DNA from 4 places in the Sporosarcina sp. P1 genome. Region 1 is predicted to be linked to each of the others. Evidence: riboswitches for the same ligand, from Rfam matches in the RefSeq annotation. Region 1 holds a riboswitch; each other region holds the start of a gene.

What was found. A riboswitch is a leader RNA that binds a small molecule or an ion and turns the genes downstream of it on or off. The one in region 1 is predicted to bind cobalamin.
Region 2: another riboswitch for cobalamin. It lies ahead of CSV73_RS08270 (hypothetical protein); the one in region 1 lies ahead of CSV73_RS08765 (S-layer homology domain-containing protein).
Region 3: another riboswitch for cobalamin. It lies ahead of CSV73_RS10475 (DUF4430 domain-containing protein); the one in region 1 lies ahead of CSV73_RS08765 (S-layer homology domain-containing protein).
Region 4: another riboswitch for cobalamin. It lies ahead of CSV73_RS11930 (DUF4430 domain-containing protein); the one in region 1 lies ahead of CSV73_RS08765 (S-layer homology domain-containing protein).

The regions. Positions count from the first base shown of each region.
Region 1 is NZ_PDYS01000007.1:18,531-22,814, reverse strand. Features, by position in the region: gene CSV73_RS08765 (S-layer homology domain-containing protein) at 1-2,463, opposite strand, end outside; cobalamin riboswitch at 2,603-2,788, opposite strand; gene CSV73_RS16475 (S-layer homology domain-containing protein) at 2,991-4,001, opposite strand.
Region 2 is NZ_PDYS01000006.1:61,761-66,044, reverse strand. Features, by position in the region: gene CSV73_RS08280 (ABC transporter ATP-binding protein) at 1-328, shown strand, start outside; gene CSV73_RS08275 (ABC transporter permease) at 318-2,261, shown strand; gene CSV73_RS08270 (hypothetical protein) at 2,309-2,530, opposite strand; cobalamin riboswitch at 2,782-2,972, opposite strand; gene CSV73_RS08265 (MATE family efflux transporter) at 3,122-4,284, opposite strand, start outside.
Region 3 is NZ_PDYS01000009.1:98,308-102,591, reverse strand. Features, by position in the region: gene CSV73_RS10490 (ArsR/SmtB family transcription factor) at 1-42, opposite strand, end outside; gene CSV73_RS10485 (hypothetical protein) at 605-820, opposite strand; gene CSV73_RS10480 (hypothetical protein) at 836-1,174, opposite strand; cobalamin riboswitch at 1,721-1,858, shown strand; gene CSV73_RS10475 (DUF4430 domain-containing protein) at 2,013-4,076, shown strand; gene CSV73_RS10470 (prenyltransferase/squalene oxidase repeat-containing protein) at 4,095-4,284, shown strand, end outside.
Region 4 is NZ_PDYS01000012.1:29,458-33,741, forward strand. Features, by position in the region: gene CSV73_RS11920 (glycine betaine uptake BCCT transporter) at 1-1,138, opposite strand, end outside; gene CSV73_RS16615 (hypothetical protein) at 1,509-1,685, shown strand; cobalamin riboswitch at 1,827-2,011, shown strand; gene CSV73_RS11930 (DUF4430 domain-containing protein) at 2,156-4,264, shown strand.

The DNA of each region.
Region 1 (4,284 bases):
TTGAACGCCATCACGTAACAGTTTTTGTTGAACATTTTCCAAAGTCGCTTCTAATTGTTCTGTCATATCCGGAGTAACTTCTGGTGTCTTGTCAATATCTTCAGGAAGCTTTCCATTTTCTTCAGGCTTCTTATCCGGATCTTCTTTGTCACCCGGTTTTACATCTTCCTCTTTATCTTCCGGGTCCCACACTTGTCCTAAGTCTTCCCCTAGATTTCTTGTATATTGCCAGCGAAGAACATCTCCATCTTGCAATGTATAAATGCCCGCACTAAATTGAGGGAAGTCCCCATTGACTGAATACATCCAGCCGCTCTTTTGGCCGCCATCAAATTCAGAAAGCCCCGCAATAGTTTTCACGTACACATCTGGACCAGCTCCAGTTGCTATTACGTCAATTCCTTTTTCTCCAGCTATACGACGTAATACTGTATAGGCAGTGTCACCGTTTTGAAGAGACACTTGCATAGCAGGAATTGCATCCCCCTGTCCCATCGTTCTTTTCTCTACGGAAAGAGTTACTTTACCCTCAACAGGCACTACCGGATCTGTCGGAGTATTAGGCTCTTCCGGTTCAGTCGGCTGTGATGGTTCAGTTGGGGTTTCAGGCTTCGGTTCAGTCGGGGTTTCAGGTTCCGGTTCAACAGGCACTTCTGGCTGTTCGGAAGGAACTGCTAATTGCGCCCATACTGACTTTCCGGTTTTGATTTCATGTAAAGCAATGAGAGATTGTTCCGTTGCTTTTATATTAGTTCCTGCATACTGTCCTAATGTATAGGTAAATGAACCATTCGCTAATTGAAAACTTTGTAATGCGTCAAGTGGTGTTACATCACCTTTTTTCCAACTATCTGAAAGTGGATCTTCTCCAATCGCAACCAGGCCAGAAATAACTGTGGCAATACTATTGGAGTTCTCTGAACCAAATGATCCCCATCCAGCTGTTGCTAATTGTTTTTCACGTAATATATCTTTAACACGCTGTATGGCATTCTCTACTGCACTGTTATCTTGATAATTTGCCAATGTCAGCAAAGCCATGCCTGACATATCAGGGTCTGCCGTCTTACCAGAAAAGGAAAATCCGCCATCTGATAATTGATGCCCAAGCAGGTGATCAAGCGCCTTCTGTTTGCTTGCAGTATTCCAGCTTCCGACATCTTGACCTAGTTTTTCGCCAGTGTCCAATGCCAGCATTGCCCAAACATGCTTGTTCACTCCACCAATAGCTCCGTCTTCTTTCTGCTGAGCTGCTAACTCAGCATATAAATTCCGTTCAGTTTCCCATGCCTTGGACGGATCTTCACCCGATGCAAGCAATGCGAAAATATAGCGAATATGTTCTGTATCATATGTGTTTTCATCTAATCCTGGATCTTTTTCAATCCAATCTGGCAATGAATGATCGCTGCTGGCCAAATAGTTGGTAGCTTGTAAGGCTACTACTTCAGTCCAAGTAAGATTTACGCCCCCAACTCCATTGAGTCTCTCTTTATTATAAAACTTAAATACATTATTCAATAATGTATCCACCGTATAGCCAGGTACTGGATCTGGCTGAATTGGCTGTTCAGGTTCCTCCGGCTTCTCTGGTTCTGGTTCCGGTGAAACTACTTCTTTTGCTTCCACTAAAATCTTGCTATAAGGACGCGTAATATTACTAAATTCCCCATCCATTCGCTTCGCAGAAACATGATATTCACCAGGCTCTGTGAATTGCAGTTTCGCAACACCTTGCTCATCTGTCCGTATTACCTTTCCATCCACCTCGAATGGTTGTTCATTGACAAGAATAGTTGCATCGCCAATCGTACCATCAACTGTATTCAGTTCTAGTGCGACCTCTTCATTCACATGCGTAGTGAGATACGATTGATTAAACCACGAATACTTCACAGATCCATAATTCGTGGTGAAAAACATTGTAATCTCATCATTAGGCTGTAATTCATGTTGACCTACGCCATAATAGGTGAATTCATTATTCACATAGTACATCCAGCCATCTAGACCCGGATTTACTGAATTCATTTTCAAACCATCTATATTACTAATGAAATTTCCGCCGCCAAAATCGAATCTCTTACGATCTGAGACATCATGTCCTTGTAATTCAAGCGCTTTAACAATCGCATGAAGAGCAAGCGGTGGTTCATTTCCTTTGCTACTTCGAAGCGCATGGCTAATATCATATGGTGCAATTTCAAATTCTGTTAGAGGAACGATAGTTTTATCATATCCCTCAATTCTAACACTGACTGGAATCGTCTTTTCAGATTCGTCATCTGTGGTAGCTTCCGAATCCTGTCCTTCATTAGTTACATCGTCTTGACTATCCAGACTAAGTTGCTTAAGTGTTGCATCGGCACTATCAATGTCAGCAGCATGGATCGTTGGTAGCAACATAGAAAAAACGAGCAACAAACTTAAAAAAGCCGAGAATGCCGTTCTACTTAATTTCACCAAAATGTGTTCTCTCCTTCTAAAGTCATTTAAATAAAAATGCCCTGACCTCCCGAATGAGAGATCAGAGCATACGTATATTCAATAGATAGACAGACCAATTGAGTGATACCGTTTGCACACCTTTCTCCGGAAGGTTTAAAAGCAACATACATTGGCAAGTCTCCTGACTTATGGATCATCGTTTCTTCTGCCTTCCCAGTTTTTCAACTAGTGGCTTTATAGAAGTCACTTCCCATTTACAGTGGCCGGACCGTTCAGGATTCTCACCTGATTCCTTTTTCATCTCTGTGATAAACAGAGAACCAATATATTATTATTTAGTTACTACTATCATAGTTAACAATCTGGCAATATGCAATAGCACTAAACGATATATTCCTAGAATTTACATTTAAGTTCGACATTTTCTTTTGATGATGCATGATTAATAATGGATTACGTTAAACCAACACCTTTGATATATGCAATTACCCTCTATAAAAAACCACCTGCCAATTTTACATCAGCAGATGGATGACATTTATTTACGTAATCGATTCTATTACAAATCCGTCATCTTCTTCAGTAGGTGACGGGAGAGCTACATACACTGTGATGATTAAATCTTTCGCTCTGTTCCCTGCTTCGTCTATCGCGCTATAGGTGATCGTATAAGTGCCACCGTTTGAAGTGTTGATTTCATTAATAACATTCCCTGCATTATCGGTAATGACAGTCCGAAGCGCAATCTGTTTACCTGAATAGTCAATTGCCTGAACTGCTGGAAGTGTAAATGTCGCTCCATTTTTCACATTTAACTGCTGCTCGCCATTATATTGCCAAACTGGAGATTTATCAGTTGGCGGCTGTGGCTTGTCTTCTTCAGGAGGCACCGGAACAGATGCTGTTTTATATAAAAACGTTGCAAATTGTCCGCGTGTTGTGGTGTTTTTCGGATTAAATGATAAAATCACAGGATTGGTAATATCGAAAAAGTCGAGCACATCAATAAATGATCGTGCTTCTAATTTCGCCTTTCCTAAATCTTTTACATCTCTTGTAAATGTCTGCTTCGCCACAAATCCCACAAGATCTGTTTTATGAATGGCATTATATGCTCGAACAAGTACAATCGCCATATTTTCACGAGTAATTTCTCCAGTCGGATTAAGAGAACCGTCAGCTTGTCCGTTAAATACCCCTTGATCTTTTACTAACGCTGCATATTTCAGCAGTTCTTCATTAGCGATTTGTTTACTATCAGTGAATCGGGGCTTCGTTTGATAATCTTCCGGAATATCGTACCCCAGAGACACAAGCCATTTGCCCATCATCTTCACTACGTCGGAACGTGATATTGTCTTGTTCGGTTTGAACGTCCCATCTGGATATCCCGAAATAACACCTTGTTCAACTAGTTCTACAATCGCCTTTTCGTGTGAGCTGTTCTCTGTGTCCAAAAACCCTTTTGCACTTGTAGAAATCGGTGTAGTGATTAGAACGACCAATACAACAAGCGCGATTAATAATTGATTTTGTTTGGAACGAATCGCCATGCATCTTTTCCTCCTTCATAATTCTATATATATAGTACTATGCCATTATAACAATGATTAATAGTATGCATATATATTTTTTTAATAATATGCCATTTAATGTATTAGATTTTCAAATATACTTTAATCTAACCGACCTCATCTCATCTGCTTTTCGCAGTCCTATAAGTTCAAATTCTTCCTCAGGGAATTCTATGCGTAATATAAATGTTGCTTTGCAAGTCAGTGAAGATGCAGGTAATTTGGATGAGATTAATTGTGACATAATAAGTAAACAGGATTA
Region 2 (4,284 bases), on a different contig from region 1:
GGGTGGACAAAAGCAAAGAACGTCTGCTGCACGAGCATTCATACATGATCCGAGCATCATTTTTGCGGATGAACCAACAGGCGCTCTTGACTCAAAGGCGGCATCCGATTTGTTGAACAAATTAAGTGATCTCCATACGAAACGAACTGCCTCTATCATTATGGTCACTCATGACCCTCTTGCCGCAAGTTTTAGTGAGCGTGTCGTGTTCATCAAAGACGGACAAATTTATACACAACTGAATAAAGGAGACCAAACGCGGAACGAATTTTTCAATGATATTATCAAAACGCAAGGTGTACTAGGTGGTGTGCAACATGACGCTTAATCAGCTAATCTTCCGCAATATCAAGAAAAATCTTAAGCATTATTATGTGTATATCTTTGCACTGACTTTTAGCGTAGGCTTATACTTTTCATTCGTAACGTTGCAATTCGATCCAGCATTAGACGATGCAACAGAAGGAAAGAAAGGTGCGGCAGCTATTAAGTCAGGTTCAGTTTTTCTGATTGTTATCGTGTCTGTATTCTTGCTATATGCTAACAATCTATTCATTAAACGACGCAGTAAGGAGATTGGATTATTTCAATTGATTGGAATGACGAAAGGAACTGTTTTCCGTATTTTAAGTGTGGAGAATTTCTTTTTATACGTCGGTTCTCTCATTGTAGGGATATTCTTAGGGTTTTCGATGTCACGATTACTCATGCTGATTCTATTTAAGGTCACCGGTGTAACGGATGTTGCGACTTTGCGTTTCTCTTCGGATGCATTACTTCAGACGTTGATAGTCTTTGCAGCAATCTTTGTATTGATTTTGATCATGAATGCACTATTCATTAAACGTCAAAGTATATTGTCTTTGTTCCGTGTGACCACCGTGACACAACAGCGGGTGAAAAAGATGTCAATATTCCAGGCGATCATCGGTGTGTTCGGTATCCTTCTCATTGTATTCGGCTATTATTTATCATCGCGATTATTTAGTAGTGTGTTTCTTGGAAATCAGCTATTTCTAGTGATGATCGTCATACTAGCTTCTGTGGTCTTAGGAACCTATTTATTTTATAAAGGCTCCGTCAGCTTTATCTTTAACATGATTCGCAAACGTAAAGGGGGATATTTGAACGTTAACGACGTGCTGTCTCTCTCATCCATTATGTTTCGAATGAAATCCAATTCTCTTTTATTGATGATTATTACGACGCTATCTGCGCTATCCATTACGTTATTGTCGTTAAGTTATATATCGTATTACTCAGTAGAGAAGTCAGTGGAGCGAACTATTCCTGCCGACTTTACCATTCCTGATACTACGCGTGCAATGGAATTTACGCAGTCACTTGACAGTGAAGGCATAGCCTATTCAGAGTCAGCTATTGATCTATTGACTATACCTGTTGATTTATCGACAGTTCTATCTATTTCAGGTGGGGAAAGTCAAGAGATGAGTTACACTGATATGCAAATGATTGTCATTAGTGATGAAGTAATGCCGGAGATAGACGTAGAAGAAAAGGAATTGCTCTTCGTTAACTCTGATAGTTTTACGGAAAACTTTATGAAATTCCAAGCGAATCAGCAAATCGTATTTCAAGGCAAAGAGCATATGTATGATCTGACACTGAAAGGGACGGAAAGAGTAGCTGTTCTTCCAACGCGTGTAGCTTATGGTTTTGTTGTCGCGGTAGTGGATGATCAAGTATTTCAGAAAATGAACGTAGATAAGGACCCTTCCATAACGCCTGAATTTACTGAGTATCATGGAGTGGATATCAAGAATGAAAATGATCTAGAAAAAGCGAATGAACTATTTAATGTGTTGGGAATAAATGAATGGGCAGGGCATGAATCGAAGCTTGAGGAGAAAACGAAACAAATACAAGGTGCAGGCATGATTATGTTCATCGTTGGATTCCTTGGTCTCGCTTTCCTTGTTACGTCTGGCTGCGTCCTATACTTTAAACAGATGGACGAAAGTGAAGATGAAAAATCGAATTACACCATTCTTCGTAAACTAGGCTATACACAAACAGATTTACTAAAAGGGATTCAACGAAAGCAGGTATTTAATTTCGGTATTCCATTAGTCGTCGGTCTCTTACACAGCTATTTTGCTGTAAAATCCGGCTGGTTCTTATTCGGTACTGAAATGCTGACACCAACGATTATGGTGATGTTAATCTACACAGCGCTATACTCTATATTTGGTTTGCTTTCTGTGTTCAATTATAAGCGCGTGATTAAAGATTCGTTATAATACAGTAATACCCCCTGACACAAAGGTCAGGGGGATTTTAGCGCGAATTAGTTACTACCTACTAACTCAGCTACTACGATTTGATAGGCTTTATCTAAATTAGCCAATTGTTCAGCTTTTTCTGCTATGTCATTCGTGGGATCTTCGGAAATTTGTTTTTTTACATCTTTCACTAGTATGGGAAGGGGGGTAGAGTGTGTGCTCACACGTTCCGACATTAGGGTGTCCTTTAATAAGTTTGTAAAGTCATTGATTGTTTGATTGTGCATAATTCATTCTCCTCATCGTGTTTGTAATTTTTCGTTGACAGTAAAAAACATCCATCCGGTATATACCAGGATAGATGTTAAGTGGGAAGCCATGACGAATTAAACGGTTCGGCAGGAAATACATTTGTGTAGGATCGACAGAAACTATATCGAAGCCACCTAAAGAATGTCCTGATTCCGTTTGTTCGTACGTCGGCTTTTGTATGATTTTTCATAAGCCGCACTTGACACCTCCTATCCGCGTAGGGTATTGGTGTGTACTGATCTAGGCAGGTCTCCTGGCTCGTTTTCAACGTATAATTCACCTTCCCATTTCCCTTGCGGTGAAACAGTGGTAACGAATTATACTCCAACTCACAGTTGCGGGACAGCATCGGTTTTTCACCGATTTCCCTTTTAAGCGTTTACGAACGATAAACGCACCTATCTCTAACACGATATTCAGTTGCTCTTTCAGTATATCATTCTTATTTACGAAAGGAACAAAAATAATGCAGCCTCTTCCAAGACAACAAAAACGCACCCTACTCCTATGGAACGTATTACTTGGAACGATAATAAATAGTTCCGTCCGGTTCTATGACGTACTATTTATCCAATTAAGGAATGTCGAGTAGCATTCCTTTGATATAGGTAGACACCAATAAATACGACAAACTCAGAGGCTGGAATGGACAACCAAATACCATTCAAACCAAAGAAACGAGGTAAAATCATCAAGAAGAGCAACATGATGATGATTTCGCGTGAAGCAGTAATCCAAGTTGCCATCCGTACATTGCCGATAGACTGATAATATGTCATCATCACAAAGTTCGTACCGGTGAACAAATAAGCAAAGAAGAATAGATTAATTCCGGAAGTAGCCAAATCTCTTACGGCTTGCGGGAAGTCTCCAAAGATCGATACGATAGGGCCCGCCGCGAATTGACCGACAAGGAAAAACACGGCACCTGCGATGACAACGGTAAATGTGGCTTTTTTTACGGTTTCTTTCATCCTTATCCGGTTGCCGGAGCCTTGATAGTAACTGATAAGTGGCTGAATCGCACCGCCCATTCCAAGAAATAGCATTAGCATGACACTGTGTACATAGTTCAAAATAGAGAAGGCCGCAACACCTTCCGTGCCCGCCATCCGTTCGAACGCGATATTATGTGTAATGGTAAAGAAGGAGATTCCTAACTCGGAAAGGAAACTCGGAAATCCAACAAAAAGAATGGCCAGGAACAGCTTTTTATTGAACTTCAAGCGAATTAGTTTCAAGTTATTATTTTTCTTGAAAAAGTGTGTTGCGAGTACTAGCATACCCATGAAAGAAGCAATAATGGTGGCGGATGCAGCACCGGCAACGCCGTAATCAAAAATGAATAAGAACACATAATTCAAGATAATGTTAACGACAGAAGTCACAATTAGCCCGGCCATTGAAAGATTCGGTGCTCCATCATTGCGTACGAAAATACTAAATGTGTTTTCTACAGTAAAGATAAAGCCAAATAGTAAAATCACAAATAAGTATTGCGATACATAAGGGAAAGTAGTCGCATTGGCTCCAAGTGCGTAAGCTAACGAATCTCTAAAAATAAAGGCGGTTAAACCTAATATAATGGTGAATAAGAAAATGGAGAAAATAGCATGTGTAAAAATTGATCGAGCTTTCTGCACATCTTTGGCACCCATTGCCATCGAATATTTCGTGGCGGCACCTATACCAATCCATAGGGAAATAGCAAAAAAGATTGTATAAACGG
Region 3 (4,284 bases), on a different contig from region 1:
TTGTGATGCTCGTTGCAGATCAATCGTTACTGTTGTATTCATGTATCATCCCTCCTCAGAGTGCTTAGAAAACTTTCGAATTCATCAACATTATATAAGCATATGCTTATATACGCAAGTATGTTAATTGTTTAAATAAAATAAAAGCCGACAATACCTCAATCGAGGGAAGGTCAGCTTTTATTTTATCCTTTCGTAAATATAATTTGGAATGAAAAAATACGAGAAATTAAGCCATATTCCTTACAATTACAAAAGGCTTGATAAGGAAGGAATACTTAGTGAAACGAGTAATTTTAAGGTCTAACCTTATTCAACTAAAGGGCGCGATTGTTGAACATCAAAAGCCTGATTTCCCTAGCATTTAAAAGGGAAATCAGGCTTTATTATTAGTATTTATTTAACTTGCAAGTTATTCTTTTGGTTCTTGGTTATTAAAGACACAAAAAACAGCCTACTTATTCGATAAGTAGACTGTTTTCACTATAAACACTACATATTTCATGTTTCTAAATCGCTCTGTAACGCATTTAGAAAAGATTTCGTAGGTAATCCTCCATTAAACGCTAATTTGAAGCCTTATTTAAAAGAGAAAAACCCATTATTAATTTTGGTCGATCCAGTAAGCAATTAGTTCACTGGCACTCATGCCGGAATCGTCTGCTAATGATCGTAACTTTCTCTTATGAGTAGGTGTTAGCATTATTGACATCTGTTCTTTCGTTTCTTTAATTTTTTTAGGTGGAATACTGCTCTTAGTGAAAGGTGCTTTCGTATTGACTTCTTCTTTGGCTTTATTAAAATTATTGAATTTATCCATTGTCAATTAACTCCTTTATTTTTCGTTTATTATTGAAATGATTTTTTCAAATAGAACATTAATAGTATTATAAAAACCTTCGTGCCTCGCTCTTTCCTTGTTGTTCATAGTATCTTGCATTTTAAAAATACTTCTATCTTCTAAAAGTGTTTTCGCAAGTAATTCCTTTTTCTGAACCATGCCTAGATAATTGGGCTGTAATTCAACGATTTCTAAAAACGGTTTACTACTATTACCAATCTGATCTGCTTTATTAGCGATCAAATAAGGTGTAGCGGTAATATATGTTTGAAGAGAAAGTGAGTCAACTATTTCTTCTTTCAGATTATCTAGGTTTCCTCTAGTTCTAACCATGCTCGGAAACCATTTCGAGAAGGTTCAGAAGCACCTAATACTATATCAGCTACGGCTAAAAAATTGTTAGTCATAAGACTGAGGGTACATCTCTTTATTTGATTTAGGATTCTGACGTTTGGAATTTAGTGGATAAATATAAAATATATATAAATGAAGAGGTAACATATTTTCAACTAGTAGGTGTATAAAAGTTAATAGAAAATCTAGAATGAAGGATTTACTTTTACTCAATTAAGGTGTGGAGTTGTTGTGTAAGACTTACTACACTTCAATCGGGTGCGTTTTGGGAAGTACGTTTGAAGCACTTACTTAGTTGAACTTCGCTACAGCCGGCTACACCGAGAGCCATAACGAAGAACGGCTTTTGCGAGTGAAGCGAAGTGGGGTGCACCGCTCGCCCATAGGACATTCGTCAGGCTGTAGCGCAGATCAACGAGTTCCAACCACTGTAAAGTTAGGATGCGATTGCAGTGTAGACAAAATAGCGCGATGAACTTACACCGTCTATTGATTTTACCTCGCGAAAACTATATGCTTAGTAACAGTTACATAGAGTATTTTGGTTCTTTGTCCCGTAAACAAAGAGTAAATAGGAATCAGGTGAAAATCCTGAGCGGTCCGGCCACTGTAATGGGAAAATTGCCCCTAAGTCAGGAGACTTGCCAAAGTATGTAAGCATGACACCTTCCGGTAAAGGGTGATTTGTGTATCATTCAATTTGTGCAGTTTAATTATTGAACATACATGGTCCCCATCTCATTCAGGAGGTGGGGACTTTTTGAATTCAAAACGCTGTGCACAACATCCCTTTATAAGTAAAGAAAGGACGAGTTGGATGAAAAAAACGAAGAATGCATTCATGAAATACAAAAATTATATCTATTACAGCCTTATCGTCTTACTTCTATTTAGCACAATTACATATGCGGCGACTTCTACTGAAGAAACGACTCCATTTGATTTCAATGAAAAAGTGGTGGCTTCTACGCTAAAGTTAGCTAGCGGGGGAAGTGGGTCTTCTGATACGGAACCGAATCAAACGATGGAAAATGATGCTGATCAAGAAAACCCGCAACAACCGACAAATCTGGACAAGCCGCAAAAGGAACCGCAAGAACAGCCGCACGATCAACAAAAACCTGAGCCGGAACCGCAAAATAAGCCGATGGACAAGCCGGGAACTACTACACCCGATGCGAAACCGGATTCAAACGACAAAAACACCGCACCTGCTGACGGCAATACAGCCCCGGCACTAGGTAAACCAAAACCAAATGCCAAGCCAGACATCGAAATCGTCGATATCGCGGATCAGCAAAATCGCTACTTTACTACGAACATCACCAATAATGAAACCGTTACCAGCCCATTATATAACGTCAACGTAAATCATCTGGACGATACACTCATTCCCCAGGAAATGAACGTCAAGCTAAATGGCAAGAAACTGGATGACTACCAAGGTGTCATCATGCTAACGGAAGGCACGAACGATATTCAATTTCAAGTAATCTATAAACAAACGAATAACAAACTACTGCGCGTCAGTCAGTCGTATCGCGTGATGCTGAATGCTCACGATATCGTCATTACGACGCAATTAAAAGATCAAACCGTGAATGAAGAATCTCTTACATTCACAGCAACAGCCACGCAAGGTGAACTAGATGCCAAACTAACGGTCTTCGTCAATAACAAAGAACTAAAGCCACTGGCTGGCAGCGCGTATAAAGCCACACTAGCTGAAGGGAAAAATACGCTCAAGCTCACCGCGCAACGACATGGGAAAAAAGCGGACCAGACCTATACCGTGATCTATGAGAAAGAAAAAATCGCTATTTCATTGAAAACAGACTTAAAAGACCAACAAGCTAATGGCGCAGATTTTTCATTCTATGCGAAAGCTACAGCGAATGAAGTAGAAGTACCACTCCGCATTACCGTAAATGATCAACTGGTAAAATCATCGGATAGTACGAATTATCATGTACAGCTGAGCAATGGAACGAACATTATTAAACTCGTTGGACAATATAAAGACGAACAATTGGAACGGCAGTATACAATCACTTATAACGATCCGAATGAGAACGGGAACCCGCAAGTAGATCCCGATGCACCGAAACTCGTGACCGATCTAAAATCAGGCAGGAAAGTCAAAGGAGACATCAAGACGATCAATGTCTGGCCGGTAACTGCATCAGGGGAACGCATTCGAGGGAAAAACGTCCAAGTGCAAGTCAATGGAGAAAATATTCCGTTCACATGGGATGACAGCGTGAAAACCAGTTATAAACTTACATTGCGAACGGGACAAAATACCGTCACGATCAAAGTATGGGACGATGAAGGGCGCACAGTGGCAGAAACATTCACGGTCACGTCAGTAGCACCTGCAGAAGATGGTGTCATCGGTCAAGTAACGATCAGTCTAGAAGCTTCGGTATTAGGAATTCCCTATCTCATCAAGCCGACGAAGATGGATATACACCAAGGCCAAAGAGGTTCCTATATTCTGGATCAGCTACTGCGCAATAATGGTTTCACATATGGAAAAACTGGAAACCTCGACAGCAGTTTCTATTTGCGAGACGTCAGTAAGCCGGGCATGTTGAACAATGTAGCGATTCCCGATGATCTATGGGAAGTAGTCGAGAAAGTGTCTACCACTTCAAATCGGGATGCCTATTCACCAGATAGTTTAAGTGAATTTGATTTCGCGAACGGCTCTGGCTGGATGTACAGCGTCAATGGCGATTACCCGAACTATGGATTTTCGGATGCTTATTTCCTCGATGGAGATGTAGTGAGAGTTCGCTATACCCTTCATTATGGTAAAGATATTGGTGGGCATGACAGTTCAGGTACAAGTGATGCGAATTGGGATAAAGAATGGTAAGGAAAGAGAAGTGACGGAATGAGAAATGTCTATGCATGGCTAGTGACGATCGTGATGATGACGGCGGTATTATGGCCGTCCGTTGCGCTCGCGACACCTGAAAAAGAAGATTCGCTGTTGCACACAATTGAACAAATTATTGCGTGGAAAAAGCAAGATGAAAAGATCGCAGAGTCTGCCCCCTTACTAAGCAAACCGTTTCTTGCGC
Region 4 (4,284 bases), on a different contig from region 1:
CACTTGCAGCCAAGTCGACAATTCCAGCTTTTTGCGTTTCAATTGCTGTCGTACCAAATGCTGTGAACCAGATCATACTCAACACAGTAGGAACAACTAGTACGCCAATCATGAACTCGCGAATCGTTCTACCTTTTGATACGCGGGCAATGAACATCCCGACAAATGGTGCCCAAGCTATCCACCAAGACCAGTAGAATAGAGTCCACCCATTTAGCCAAGTACGATTTTCAGGGGTGAGCGGTGCAGTACGGAAACTCATACGTATGAGATTTTCCAGGTAGCCACCAATGGAATCCGTGAACATGTTGAAAATCAATAAAGTTGGTCCAAGCACGATCATGAAAATTAACAATGCCAAAGCTAAAATCATATTGGCATTGGATAAAATTTTAATTCCTTTTCCAAGTCCACTCCACGCAGATATAAGGAATAATACTGTTACCACTGCAATGATAAAGAATTGGGACCAGAAGCCTATTGATACACCGAATAAGTAATTGAGCCCGGCGTTTATTTGGACAGCTCCAAAGCCAAGTGATGTCGCCACACCGAAAACGGTGGCAAAAATAGCGAAGACGTCAATGACTGTGCCGAGCTTTCCATCTACTCGATCACCAAAAATTGGACGAAGTGTAACGGAGATTAATCCAGGTTGTCCTTTGCGGAATTGGAAATATGCCAATACTAAAGCGGTCATACCGTATACAGACCAAGCATGGAAACCCCAATGGAAAAATGTCGACTGCATTGCTTCTTTATAAGCAGCTTTTGTTTCAGGAGCTTCTGTAGCAGGACTTACTGCGTAATGCGAAAGAGGTTCGGCCGCCCCGTAGAACACGAGTCCGATTCCCATACCAGCGGAAAATAACATCGCTAACCATGAAAACATGGAAAACTGCGGTCTGTCATTATCCTTTCCTAATCGGATTTTCCCGATCGGACTGAATATCAAGAATACCGAAATGAAGAATAACATGGAGACGGTCAGTAAGTAATACCAGCCGAATGAATCCGAAATAAAGTCCTTAATAGCGGACGTGATTTCTTCGAAGTGTGTAGGGGCAATGACGCCGTATCCCACTGCCAATATGACGGCCACTAATGTAATGTAAAATGTTATAGAAGTTTTTTTCATAGTTCCTCCTTTTTTGAACGTAGTCTGAGAAATGAGCTAAGTACATAATCGAAACCGTAGAATAAAATTGCACACATACATTTGATAATACCCGTTTTGCCGCTCATGTAAACGCTGAAAAATGTCGGTTTATTGCCGGATTAATCGCAAATACAAATAAAAAAGACGAGAGAAATTTCCTTCTCGTCCAATATGTAAGTTGGTTCTGTAGTGTCATTCATGTACTTGCCCAGAATCATCAGCTTGTGCTTGTGACAGTATACATGAAACGTATGGGTGATTTCCACCCTAACGAATGATTTCACTTCACACAATAAAAACCATAGCCATGTTATACTATAGAAACGAAAGAAATGAGGAGGAGATTTTCGTGCAATATTCACAACCTAAGATGCTGCAGCTCGTAAAGCATAGCCCAGAGTTAAATAGAAAATTGAAAGCGATTATGAAAGAGCATGAGCTGGAGAAAAGCTTTGCATTGAAAGCACTTTATCATGCAGAAGTGAAAGACGGCGGAGTCTATCAGCGAGATTATCAGGAGCTATAAGTTTACACTCCCTTATATAGCGTATGAAGTAATAGATAGTGTTCACAAGAAGACTGATGAGAGATTCTTTTCATCGGTCTTTTATACTATTCATTTGAAATAACAAAAAATAGCGGGTGTGCTTGTGATATACTAGTTGTAAATTGAATAGAATATTTTGGTTCTTTGCATTATTGTAAAGATGAAAAAGGAAACAGGTGAAAATCCTGTACGGTCCGGCCACTGTAAATGGGAAGTATCTTCAAAATACCACTGGTGAAATACTGGGAAGGTTGAAGACGTGATGATCCATAAGTCAGGAGACTTGCCAAAATACCATGCGTTACGCCTCCCAGGAAGAGGTATGCATATTGTATCGGATTTACTAAGTCATTAGCCGAAGTCTGCCTATACATAGTGCCCTTGTCTCTTTCTGGAGGCAAGGGCTTTTTTACGTTCAATTTATGATACTAGTATGAGGGGGAAACCATTTGTTTAAGCGTTATGTATCTATCATCGCAAGTGTTTTACTAGCAGTAATGATGCTGTTGCCTGTCACAAGTTCAGTTGCTTTAGCTACCACGGATGTCCAACAAAGTGAAGTAAGTCCGCAAGCCGCTAATTACATGGTAGATGTGGAAGTAGAAGGTTTATCGGGAGTAATTTTAAAAGAAGCGATTGAAGTTACAGCAGGGCAAAATGCTTTAGAGGCATTGAAGAAAGCACTAGATAGTAAGAGCGTCCATTACACTGTTCAAGAAAGTGATTTTGGAGCTTATGTAACTTCCATTAATAATGAAGAAGCAGGGTCATTAGGTGGCTGGGATGGCTGGAATTATACAATAAACGGACAAGCACCTGCTATTGGTGCTGCTGCATATGTATTAAAAAATACTGATCAAGTGAAATTCTTTTACAGTCGTTGGGCAGCCCTTTCTACACCTACTAGTCTTGTAGAAGGTAGTAACAACCCTGCGATTACAGTGAATCTTATAGGTGATACTTTTACACCGGCAGCGCTAGAATCGGAATATTGGACTGTCGGACAATCGGGATTGACTATTTCTAAAATTACTCAAGACACAGATCAGCAAGTGACGATTCAATTGGAAGGCACCGTACAACATGAAAACTTCACGCTTAATGCTGCTAAAGCAACAGTTGTAGGAAAAGCAGCGGAAGCACTACACATTACTGTAGTGGCAAGTCAAACGCGTGTACCCGAAGCAATTGAAAAAGTTACAGATTACATACTGAGTAAATCAGTATCGAGCGAGTGGTTGGCAGTTGGTTTAGCAAAAGCAGGGGTAGCTGTTCCGAACAGCTATGAAGCCGTATTTGATAATAATGTCCAACAACAAATTGTTGATAACTTAGAACGACTAAAAATAACAGATGCAGAACGTTTGACGATAGCTGCGGCAGCGATAGGGAGAGACCCTAAGAACGTCAATGGTATAGATTTACTCGATAAAATCTATAACAGTATAGATATAAGAAACGTAGATACTATGACACGCCAAGGAACGAATGGTTTAATTTTCGCATTGATTGCACTCGATACAAAAAACTATGAAGTTCCAAAAGATGCAAGATGGAATCGTGAAAAAATAGTCGCATCCCTTTTAAGTTATCAAAGAGATGACGGTGCATGGAGTTTATCTACAAGCAATACAGGCTCTGCAAGCTATGACATAACGGCGATGGCACTTATTGGTTTAGCACCTTACAAGGAACAACCAGCCGTCAACAAAGCTATCGAGAAAGCCGTGACATTTTTGTCTAAAAACCAAGGTCCTACCGGCGGATTTGATGAAGCGTTCGTAGGCGGTATTTCTAGTGAAGCAACTTCACAAGTTATCATTGGTTTGACAGCCAATAACATCGATCCACAAGGTGAACAGTTTACAAAGAATGGCATCAACTTGATAGATCACCTGCTAAGCTTCCAAACAGAAAATGGAGGCTTCAAACATACTGTAACAGGTTCGACAGATGGTATGGCTACAGAGCAAGCGCTTCAAGGCCTTGTAGCATTTGATTTATTCACAAAAGGTGAAGGCCGATTATATGATTTTTCGGATCAACCCATGCGACTTGAAGTTTCAAGTCATTCAACTCTTCAAGGAATTGTGAATAATAGCCTTCTACATGTGCAGAAAAACAAAAATGAAGCTTGGTCTTCCATCTTTATTGAAAATACCGAAATGATTGAAGGGTATTATGTTGTGCAAGCTGGAGAAAAAGGTACCCAAAAAGAAACAAGGATTCCTGAAGGGGCGAAAAAAGTATTCATAGTAGATAATGATCGTCCATATCGCTATTTCGATGCGAAAGTAGTGGCACCATCTCATGCGTTTACAGTCACGTTTAACGAAGAAATACAAGATTCAAAAGAGAATCTGGATAAAATCTATGTAGAAGATGTAACAGGTAAGCGTGTGCCAGTTACCGTAAAAGCGAATGGTTTAAAAGCTACCGTTACACCTGAAACAGACTATCAGAAAGGGCAGTTGTATTCTCTAGTTGTGATTGATCCCGTCTCTACAGAAGGAAAAACATTAAAACAAGCAGCTCGACAACTATTCATCATTAAATAAGGAGGTATGCGTTATTTCTA